3 regions of the Hoeflea sp. genome follow, and region 1 is predicted to be linked to each of the others. Evidence: riboswitches for the same ligand, from Rfam matches in the RefSeq annotation. Region 1 holds a riboswitch; each other region holds the start of a gene.

Region 1 (3,271 bases):
GACGAAGATATCAACCGGATCGCCGGGAACGAGGCGGATCAGCATAAAGCTCACGGCAACCGCGGCCAGCCACGACACAAGGGCCATGACCACCATCCGCGCTGCCGCAAGCCAGGTCATCGGTAAGCTCCGCCCCTACTGATGCGACACCGAAAGATCCGGGCGTATCACATAGTAATCCGAACCCCAGGGCTGGTAGTCCGCCAGGCGCTCGGACAGGCCGACATGCCATTCGGGCGTGACGAGGAACGAAACGGGAGCACCGTCCGCAATCAGTTTCTGCGCCTGTCTCGCAAGATCGATCCGCTCGTCAGGGCTCGTGGCCGCGCGCAGCGCAGCGACGACATCGTCATAGGCCGCGTTGGACCAGCCTGTATAGTTGCGAGCGGCGCCGGTTTCGAAGAACAGGGAAAGAAACAGACCCGGATCGCCCGCCGGCGCGGTATGCTGCGCCCACAGGAACAGGTCGAACGCGCCGCTGGCAGCGACGTCACTCGGCGATTCTGTGACCTGTGTCGTCACAGCTATGCCCAACTCCGCCAAGGCTGCCCGGACAACGGGCTGGAAGGTGACAAGATCGGGACGCTGCGGATACGCCCACAAAACGAGCTCCAGCTTTTTTCCGTCCTTCGCGCGGACACCGTCATCGCCGACCATCCAGCCTGCTTCGTCAAGCAGACGGGCCGACGCCTCCGGGTCGTAGGCAAGCGATCCCTCGGCGGCGAAGGGGTAGGCGGCGGCGAAGGCGCCGGTCGCCGGCTTGCCCGCCCGCGCGGCGGCAACAAGATTGTCCCGGTTGACGGCAAGATCGATCGCCCGGCGGACCCGGACGTCGCTCAGTGCCGGCGTGCGCGTGTTCATCCACATCATGTACTGGTAGGCGACCGGGAAAGACGTCACGGACCGGTCTTCTCTGCCCTCGAACATCGAAACCGTTTCGACCGGCAGGTTGAAGGCAAGGTCCAGTTCGCCTGAGGCAAATGCAAGCGCCAGCGACTGGCCATCGGCGATCCGCCGGATTGTGACATCCGGCCGCTGCTCGTAACCTTCGTAGTGCGTATTCGGCACCATTTCGATGGCCGCGCCGGCCTCGAAGTTTTCCACGGCAAAGGGACCGGTGAAGATCGGCGCCCCGTCGGTCTCCAGATAGACCGGAAAGGCCCACTCGGCGAGAATGGACGGAAGGATTGCCGTCGGCTGCTCGGACGTCACCTTGAGCGTATCGGCATCCAGCGCCTCGAAGGTCAAGCGGCCCGCGGTCGCACGTGCCGATGCATTCGCCTCGCCGGTGCGGTTGAGCGCCTCCGCGACCAGCTTGGCGGTCACCGGCGTTCCATCGGAGAAAAACCGGCCGGGAGACAGTTCGACGGTCCATGAACCATCATCGTTCCTTGCCGCGGACGCGGCAAGGTTGGGGACGACCTCGCCATCGCGCGAAACGGTGAAAAGCTGTTCGGCAATGCCGTGGGTTACAAGCGCCCAGCCTGTCGACCCGTCCGCCGGATCCAGGCCCGTTGCGAGGAATGTCTGACCGACGGTCACGCTTTCAGCAGCCGCAGGAGCGATCGCCCCTGTCAGCGCGAGCGCAACCGCAAGGCCGGCAGCCGGCAAAGCACGGCGATCCGGATCGAGGGTTTTCAAAATCGGTTTCAACGGACCTGTCATAAGCGTCATCAATGTATTTCCTTGTTGCTGTCGGATGCTGGGAAAATGGTGAAATCGGGGTCGATCGGGTCGCCATCGAGATGCAGCGGCGGAACGCGGCCGAGAATGCCGGCGCGCAGGGCTTCAGGACGCTCGGCGCGTTCCACGAGCCCATCGGGCGCGGTGGCGTATTGTCCGGCAAGTTCGAGGATCGCCTCGGCATTGCCGTGCGGGTCGAGGTCGCCGAAAACGAGCGTGTATCTGGAAGGCCCGGACAGCGCGATCACACAGGCACGCTTGCACTGGCTCATGCAACGCACACCGCGAAGCGACATGCCGAGCCGCGCGGCGGCGCTGCCGGAAAATCGTGAATGGATTGCCTTGGCCAGGAGATAGCCGGGCCGCTGATTATCCGGGCCGGCGAACCCCGCTTGCCGGCAGCGGGTGCATACCGACAAAATCGCGCATTTCTTGTTTTGCAAAGACCATCATCCCCCGAGGACGCGGCGGGTGGCAACGGGAGAGATGAAGGCCGGCCCTGAAACGACCGGCAAATGTCAGCGAGATATTCGATGTCATCACTGCGACCTCCCCGGGGGCACCCCGCCCGAGTTTAAGTTGAGCGATGGCAGGTCTCCTGACTTACGGGTCTTTGCCAGTCAGCACCTTCCCGGGACGCAGGCCAAAGGCCATACCCAGTGGTTTTCGCTGACAAGCTCTCCGCTTACAGTTGCGGGGGCAGTCACGGATTTGGCACCTGATGGTTACACCGCACCGTGTTCCCTTTTCATCCGGCTAGCCGTAAGGCGTCGCCGGAACCATCTGGCCGGCAGTCTTATCGTGTTCAGGCTGGCTGTCAATATCGCTTGAGGCGCAGAATGAGGCTGATCCATCATTCACCCGGCCTTGCCGCTGCCGCAATGGCAGCGGCGGGTCCCCACCCGGGTATCGTCGATCAGAAATGATAGGCAATACCGGCACGGACATTGTGGATATCGGTCGTGATGCCGGCCGGCGCTCCCACATCCTGGAACGTGTCGTTGAAATTCATGTAGAGATATTCGGCGCGCGCGCTGATCTTTTCCGTCACCATATATTCAAGCCCGCCGCCGATCGTCCAACCGGTCTCAAGGCCCGGATTGCCGGGGCCCGCGAATGACGCCTCGAAATCCATCAGCGCCAGGCCGCCCGTGGCATAGACGTGGAAACGGTTCATGGCATAGCCGAGCCGACCGCGAATACTTCCGAAGCTCGACAATTCCCAGTTAAACCCGCTGAAACTGCCAAAGGCCGCATTGTAATCGCCCTCGACACCGACAACGATATTGTTGCTGAACAGGTGGTTGTAACCCGCATAGCCGCCGAGCGAGGCGCCCGAGCCATTGCCCCCGACGGTATCGACGGTCTCGTGGTGGTATCCCAGGAGAACACCCGCATAAAACCCGTCCCAATAGGTCGGAGCAGGCAAGGCCGCGGGCGCCGCCACCGGCGCCGGCTCCACCACGGCATCGGCCGCGCCGGCCATTCCGGCCGCCAGGGCCGCAGGCACTGCCATCGATAAAACACGCAAAATTCTGGTCATCGCAATGTATCCTCGTTGGTTGCGTTGACCCCATATGGATGTATT
Region 2 (3,271 bases), on a different contig from region 1:
GGCGAGGGCGTATTGCCGGTCGGACCTGATTGACCCGAATTGCGGAAGGCGGATGTTTTGGGGCCTGATTTCTTCGCGCTGAACCTGCCGCCCACCACACTTGCCGCGGTTGATGTGATCGTCATGATGGGATCGGTGGGCGCACCGCCGCTTGCCACGGTGCCGCCGGACTTGCCGGTCTCCTGCTGGTTTTAAGGGGGCTGATGTGACACCGCTGTTGACAGGTCTCCAGCTTGCCGCCCGGCAGGGGCGCTGGCTTCTTGTTCTCGGGCTGATCGCGGGCGTCGCCCTGCCCGGCCTTGCCGCGTTCATGGAAAGGCAGCTTCCGATCGCGGTGGCGCTGCTCTTGTTTTTTTCGGCCCTTCGTGTCGGTCCCCGGCAGGCGATTGGTGCGACCCGGGACATCGGCCAGTCCCTCTATTTCGTCCTGGCGCTGCAACTGGCATTGCCGATACTCTTTGTGTTGCTGCTGATTGCGACGGGCTGGCGAAGCCCCCTGGCGTTCGGTTTGGCTCTGATGCTTGCCGCCTCGCCGATTTCCGGGAGCCCGAGCCTTACCATCCTGCTCGGCAAGGACGGCGCACCGTCGCTTCGGCTGCTGATAGCCGGAACGGCCCTGCTGCCGCTGACGACGATCCCGGTGTTCTGGATGATGCCGGATCTGGTTGGCGGGAACAGCGTTATCGGCGCTGCGTTGCGACTGCTCCTGATCATCGGCCTTGCAACCGCCGTGGCCTTTGCTATCCGCGGGACCGTGTTGAAGAACCCCGGACCGGCGGGCCTTGGCGCCATCGACGGCCTCGCGGCCCTCACCATGGCCATCATGGTCGTCGGACTCATGGCCGCCGTGCGCCCGGCTCTCGAGCATGATCCGGGCGGGCTGGCGTTTAATCTGGCCGTCGCCTTCCTTGCCAATTTCGGCCTGCAGGTGGGTGTTTATCTCTTGTTGAAGCGGCCCCTGCCGGACCAGAGCGCCGGGATTGCGGTGTGCGCGGGCAACCGCAATATCGCGCTGTTCCTTGCCGCGCTGCCGGCCGGTGTCATGGAGCCGCTTTTGCTGTTCATCGGCTGCTATCAGGTGCCGATGTATCTGACGCCCATCCTGCTGCGGCGCTTCTACCGCTGAAACGCCGCGTGCGACGAAAAGCGTCGCTACCGCGTCTATGGCCTTTGCTGTTTTGCGGTAAGGTAGCTCCCGTGAGGGTTCTTTGCCGCGATTCGCGCCGCTCGGCACGGTCGCGGCAAAGCCAAGAGGGAAGCCGGTGCAACTCCGGCGCTGCCCCCGCAACTGTAAGCGGCGAGCCCCTCCCGAAAGCCACTGGTCCTTGAGGCCGGGAAGGCGGGAGACGGCAATGATCCGCGAGCCAGGAGACCTGCCTTCACATGGACTGCAAGCCGGGCGGGGTGTCCCGGAAGAGCGGCGATCCCGGCCCCGCCGGTACCTGCGCTTTCATTTGCCCCGTCTCTGCCTTCAATGGAGAGACACATGAACAACATCGAACACGCCGACCATCTTTCCGGTTCACTTTTGTCGTGCCGAACGGGAGGGTGAGCCATGGTTCCGATTCAGGACAGTGACATCGGCCGCATCCTGCGCAGAATGGGCAGGCCGGAGGGAACGAATATCGTCGCGCTGCGCACGGATCCGGAGTGCCGGCCGCTTTCCCCGGAAGAGGCCCTTATCCAGTGGATGCTCGATCTTCCGCAGGGCGCTGCCATCGACAAGGCGGCGCGCTACGTTCTGCGTGTGGTTCACGCGGACCACCAGACCTCTCCCGATATCAGGCGGTTTTGCGATTATCTGAGGCAGGCGATCGTCGCGTCCGAAATGCCGCTCGCGCCCGGCCGCAGCGGACGCAAGCGCCGGAACTGACGCGCGCGAGGCGTTACTGTTCGGACAGTTTCATATCGGCGCTGTAGGTTTTGCCGGATACGTGCTTGATGACGGCCTGGGCGCACTGCATGTGCCCGGTCTCGTTGTTGTAGCCGTAGGCGGGATCGCCGTGGAGTTCCCAGCCCTTTGACAGCGCCTCGCTCACCTTGTGGCAGAAGCTTGCGTCGTCCGGCCCGGTGAGAAGCCTGTAGAGTTTCATCGCGCGCCTCCTTTGGATATGGTTTTCGGTTGCTGCATCCCGGCTTTGGCGAGGAGCGTTCGAGCCTGCTCCAGATGCAGGCGCTCGATCATTCTTCCGCCGATCTGTATGACGCCCTTGCCGGCATTTTCAGGCCTGGAGAACGCCTCCACGATTGCCCTCGCCTCCGCGACCGCCTTTTCGCCCGCGCCGTAGGCTTCGTTCGCAGCGTCGATCTGCGCCGGGTGGATCAGGGTTTTGCCGTCAAAGCCCATCAGCCGCCCTTCGGCGCATTCGGCGAGAAAACCGTCTTTGTCGCGGAAATCGTTATAGACGCCGTCAAGGATGTCGATACCTGCCGCCCGGGCGGCGAGAACCGCCTGCATGAGCCAGGCCGTCATGAACCGCCTGCCCTCGGGAAGGACGAGGCCGGTTTCCTTGGCCAGATCATTGGTTCCGATGACGAGACAGTCGAGCCTGGCGTCGGGACGCGATGCCGTATCGGCGATGGCAAGGGCGTTGGCGATGCCGCGCGGCGTCTCGACCATCGCCCAAAGCCTGATGTCGGGTTTTGCCCCGGTCTTGCGCAGCGCGGCCTCCGCCTCGTCGATGTCGGCCGGCCCATTCACTTTCGGCAGCAGGATAACGTCCGGTTGAAGGCGCACGGCTGTCGCAAGGTCGTTTCGGCCCCATTCGCTGGTCAGCGGATTGATGCGGACGATCCGCTCCTTGTTCGGCGGACTGTCCCCTGTCAGCCGCTCTTCGAGTGCGGCGCGGGCGCGGTCCTTTTCGTCAGGCCCGACGGAGTCCTCAAGATCGTGGATGATCGCGTCGCAGTCGAGCCCGGCCGCTTTTTGCGCCGCCCGCGCCCTGTTGGCGGGAACGTAAAGGACCGAGCGGCGAAAGCGGGCCGGGCGATGATTCGCGGACTGTTGTTCCATGCAACCTTAATGCCTGCCGCAAGGCCGCATCGCAAGGTTGCGGCCGCGGCTTCGCGTGGGCCGGGCGGATCCACGCCCGTTTTGTAAGGATTTGTAAGGGAAATGCGGTTGAAATTGCAGCTGTTAATGACCAACTGAATAGAAACGCCCCGATCCCCACCGGGCGCGTGTGGCCGGCGGCTGTCATCCGGTGCGCCGGATTATCGCAAAGCGGAGGGTTACACGATGGAAAATCTTCGCGCAATCATTGTCGGGATC
Region 3 (3,271 bases), on a different contig from region 1:
TCACGGCCGTTGTCGATCGCGGTAACCGTCAAGGCACAGCCGGACAGCATCGGCACACGATGGATGTTCGACAAGCTCAGGCCGGGCGACTATGTCCGCGCCTATGGCCCTGTCGGCGACTTCTCCCATCACAACCATCCGGCGGCCAGCTATCTGTTTCTGTCGGCCGGATCGGGCGTTACACCCATGATGTCGATGCTGCGTTGGTTCAACGACTGCGCGCCATGGACCGATGTCGTGTTCATCAATTGCGCGCGGCGGCCGGAGGAGATCATCTTCCGCAGGGAACTCGAACTCCTCGGCAGCCGCATGCCGCGCCTGTCGCTTGGCTTCGTCGTCGAGGAACGTTCTGCCAACGAGGGCTGGGCCGGCCATGTCGGCCGCATCGACGCGGTCCGTCTGCCGCTGCTCGCCCCGGACTTCCTCGATCGTGAGGTGTTCTGCTGCGGTCCGGAACCCTTCATGGCCGTCGTCCGCGACATGCTGGAAAACAGCGCCTTCGACATGGCGCACTATCACCAGGAGAGTTTTGCAACCGCGCCGCCCGAGGCGAACCCGGCCATCGGCGACCAGCAGGATGGCGATGACCTTGGCGATCATCGGGCGATCCGGTTCGCGCTGTCGGCGGTCGATGGCGTCTGCGCCCCCGATCAAACGGTCCTGCAGGCCGCACGCGCGCACGGGCTGCGCATTCCCGCCGCCTGCGAATCCGGCCTTTGCGGAACCTGCAAGGTGCTCAAGACCAAGGGTTCGGTCGAGATGAGCCACAATGGCGGCATTCTCGATGAGGAGATCGAGGAAGGCTACATCCTGGCCTGCTGCTCGAGACCTTTGACAGCGCTGGAAATTGAGGCATGAACCCTTGCGTACCCGTTCGTTTTGGAGCGGAAAGCTCGAGATTCGGACAATGCAGTCTCGCGTCGTTTGTTGATGTATGAGGCCAGGTTCTGCAAATGAACGCCCTTGGCGTGTGTATGAGCCTGGCGTTTTGCCGGTTCAAGACCCGCTCTTGCCTTTTGGAGGCTTAAGGCGCGGCGCTCCTTTTGGGTGGCCCGGTGTCACTTCCGATGCTCGCGCCTGTGCATTTTCATAACGATATGTTGACACCGACAATCAGTCCTATACCAGATATTGAAGTCATGGTTCTTCCGCATCGCCTGATTCGGAAGCTAAGAGGGAAACCGGTGCGCTTTTCGCAAAGCCGGTGCTGCCCCCGCAACTGTAAGCGGTGAGTCATCGCCAATCGTGTCACTGAGGTGGACGCCTCGGGAAGACGGTGGATGGCAACGACCCGCGAGCCAGGAGACCTGCCGTGATGCATTTGAACGTCCACGGGCGGGGTGTCCCGGCGGTACGCTTGCATTGACGGTCTTTCCTCCGTCATTACGCTCGCGTCCTCGCGCATGTCCCCGTCCACAACGCCACGGGGAAAAGATGCCGGCAACGACAGCACTCAAATCGGACGGAACCACGACGGTTCCCGCTTCCATCGAAATTCAGACGAACGCGCCGGCGGAACCCGGATACCGCATCATACGACGTAACGGGGCAGTCACGCCCTTCGATCCGGCCAAGATCACGGTTGCGCTGACCAAGGCCTTCCTCGCCGTGGAAGGTTCCACCGCCGCTGCTTCGCGCCGCGTCCATGAAGTGGTGGAAGAATTGGCCGAACAGGTCATCACGGCGCTGATGCGGCGGGTCGGCGAAGGACGCACCTTCCATATCGAGGATGTGCAGGACCAGGTCGAACTGGCACTGATGCGCGGTGGCCATCACAAGACAGCCCGCGCCTATGTACTCTACCGCGAGGAACGCGCGCGCGAACGTGCAGCCGATACAACACAGGAGACCGGGAAAGAACCTGCGAAAGGCCTCCAGGTGACGGCCGACGACGGCAACCTGGCGCCACTCGACGAGGCGCGGTTCACGGCGATCGTCGCGGAAGCCTGCGACGGGCTTGAGACCGTTTCGCCCGACGCCGTGCTGAGCGAAGCGCGGCGCAATCTCTATGACGGCATCACGCTCGACGAGTTGTCGTTGGCGCCGATCCTTGCCGCCCGCACGCTGGTCGAGCAGGAGCCCGATTACAGTCTTGTCTCCGCCCGCCTGCTGCTCGACCGGCTGCGCCGCGAGGCGTTGAGTTTCGTTTCCGGCCGACCGGAACAGGCGACCCAGACCGAGATGGAAGGGCGCTATGCCGGCTATTTCAGCCAGTTCATCGAGGCAGGCATAAAGGCCGAGTTGATCGACCCCGAACTGGGCCGCTTCGATCTGGCAAGGCTCGGCGCGGCGCTGAAGCCCGAGCGTGACCTGACTTTCCAGTATCTCGGGCTGCAGACGCTCTACGACCGCTATTTCCTGCACACGAAAGGAAAACGCTTCGAACTGCCGCAAGCCTTCTTCATGCGTGTCGCCATGGGGCTCGCCACGCGCGAGATCGACCGCGAGGCACGCGCCATCGAATTCTATAACCTGTTGTCGTCCTTCGATTTCATGTGCTCGACGCCGACGCTGTTCAACTCCGGCACGCTGCGCCCGCAATTGTCGTCGTGCTTCCTGACCACCATCGGCGACGATCTCGATGCGATCTTCAAGGGCGTGAAGGACAATGCGCTGCTGGCCAAGTATTCCGGCGGGCTCGGCAATGACTGGACGCCGGTGCGCGGCCTCGGTGCTCACATCAAGGGCACCAACGGTCAGAGCCAGGGCGTGGTGCCGTTCCTCAAGGTCGCCAACGATACGGCCATTGCCGTCAACCAGGGAGGCAAGCGCAAGGGCGCGGTCTGCGCCTATCTGGAAACATGGCACATCGACATCGAGGAGTTCCTCGATCTCAGAAAAAACACCGGCGACGACCGCCGCCGCACACATGACATGAACACCGCCAACTGGGTGCCGGACCTGTTTATGGAGCGCGTCGAGGACGACGGGGAGTGGACGCTGTTCTCGCCTGACGAGGCGCCGGACCTGCACGATCTTTATGGCGCCGATTTCCGCAAGGCCTACGAGGCCTGCGAGGCGAAGGCAGCGGCCGGCGACATCAAAGTGTCGAAAAAGGTGCCTGCGCTTGATCTTTGGCGGCGCATGCTGACCATGCTGTTCGAGACCGGCCATCCGTGGGTCACTTTCAAGGATCCATGCAACATCCGCTCGCCGCAGGGCCATGCCGGCGTTGTCCACTCGTCGAACCTGTGCACTGAGATCACACTGAACACGTCCAAGGACGAGGTGGCGGTTTGCAATCTGGGTTCCGTCAATCTCGCCAACCATG

What was found. A riboswitch is a leader RNA that binds a small molecule or an ion and turns the genes downstream of it on or off. The one in region 1 is predicted to bind cobalamin.
Region 2: linked by a shared signal. The riboswitch ahead of AC5E6N_RS00685 (hypothetical protein) and the one ahead of AC5E6N_RS11035 (DUF1636 family protein) in region 1 are both predicted to bind cobalamin.
Region 3: linked by a shared signal. The riboswitch ahead of AC5E6N_RS07530 (ribonucleoside-diphosphate reductase subunit alpha) and the one ahead of AC5E6N_RS11035 (DUF1636 family protein) in region 1 are both predicted to bind cobalamin.

Annotation. Positions count from the first base shown of each region.
Region 1 covers NZ_CFHWAF010000047.1:6,245-9,515, forward strand. The annotation lists gene AC5E6N_RS11025 (ABC transporter permease) at 1-120, opposite strand, end outside; gene AC5E6N_RS11030 (ABC transporter substrate-binding protein) at 136-1,674, opposite strand; gene AC5E6N_RS11035 (DUF1636 family protein) at 1,674-2,126, opposite strand; cobalamin riboswitch at 2,255-2,482, opposite strand; gene AC5E6N_RS11040 (outer membrane protein) at 2,600-3,226, opposite strand.
Region 2 covers NZ_CFHWAF010000002.1:15,560-18,830, reverse strand. The annotation lists gene AC5E6N_RS00695 (hypothetical protein) at 58-195, shown strand; gene AC5E6N_RS00690 (GumC domain-containing protein) at 206-1,126, shown strand; cobalamin riboswitch at 1,185-1,395, shown strand; gene AC5E6N_RS00685 (hypothetical protein) at 1,556-1,873, shown strand; gene AC5E6N_RS00680 (DUF1737 domain-containing protein) at 1,887-2,093, opposite strand; gene AC5E6N_RS00675 (HpcH/HpaI aldolase/citrate lyase family protein) at 2,090-3,013, opposite strand; gene AC5E6N_RS00670 (hypothetical protein) at 3,239-3,271, shown strand, end outside.
Region 3 covers NZ_CFHWAF010000027.1:31,924-35,194, reverse strand. The annotation lists gene AC5E6N_RS07535 (FAD-binding oxidoreductase) at 1-858, shown strand, start outside; cobalamin riboswitch at 1,124-1,329, shown strand; gene AC5E6N_RS07530 (ribonucleoside-diphosphate reductase subunit alpha) at 1,435-3,271, shown strand, end outside.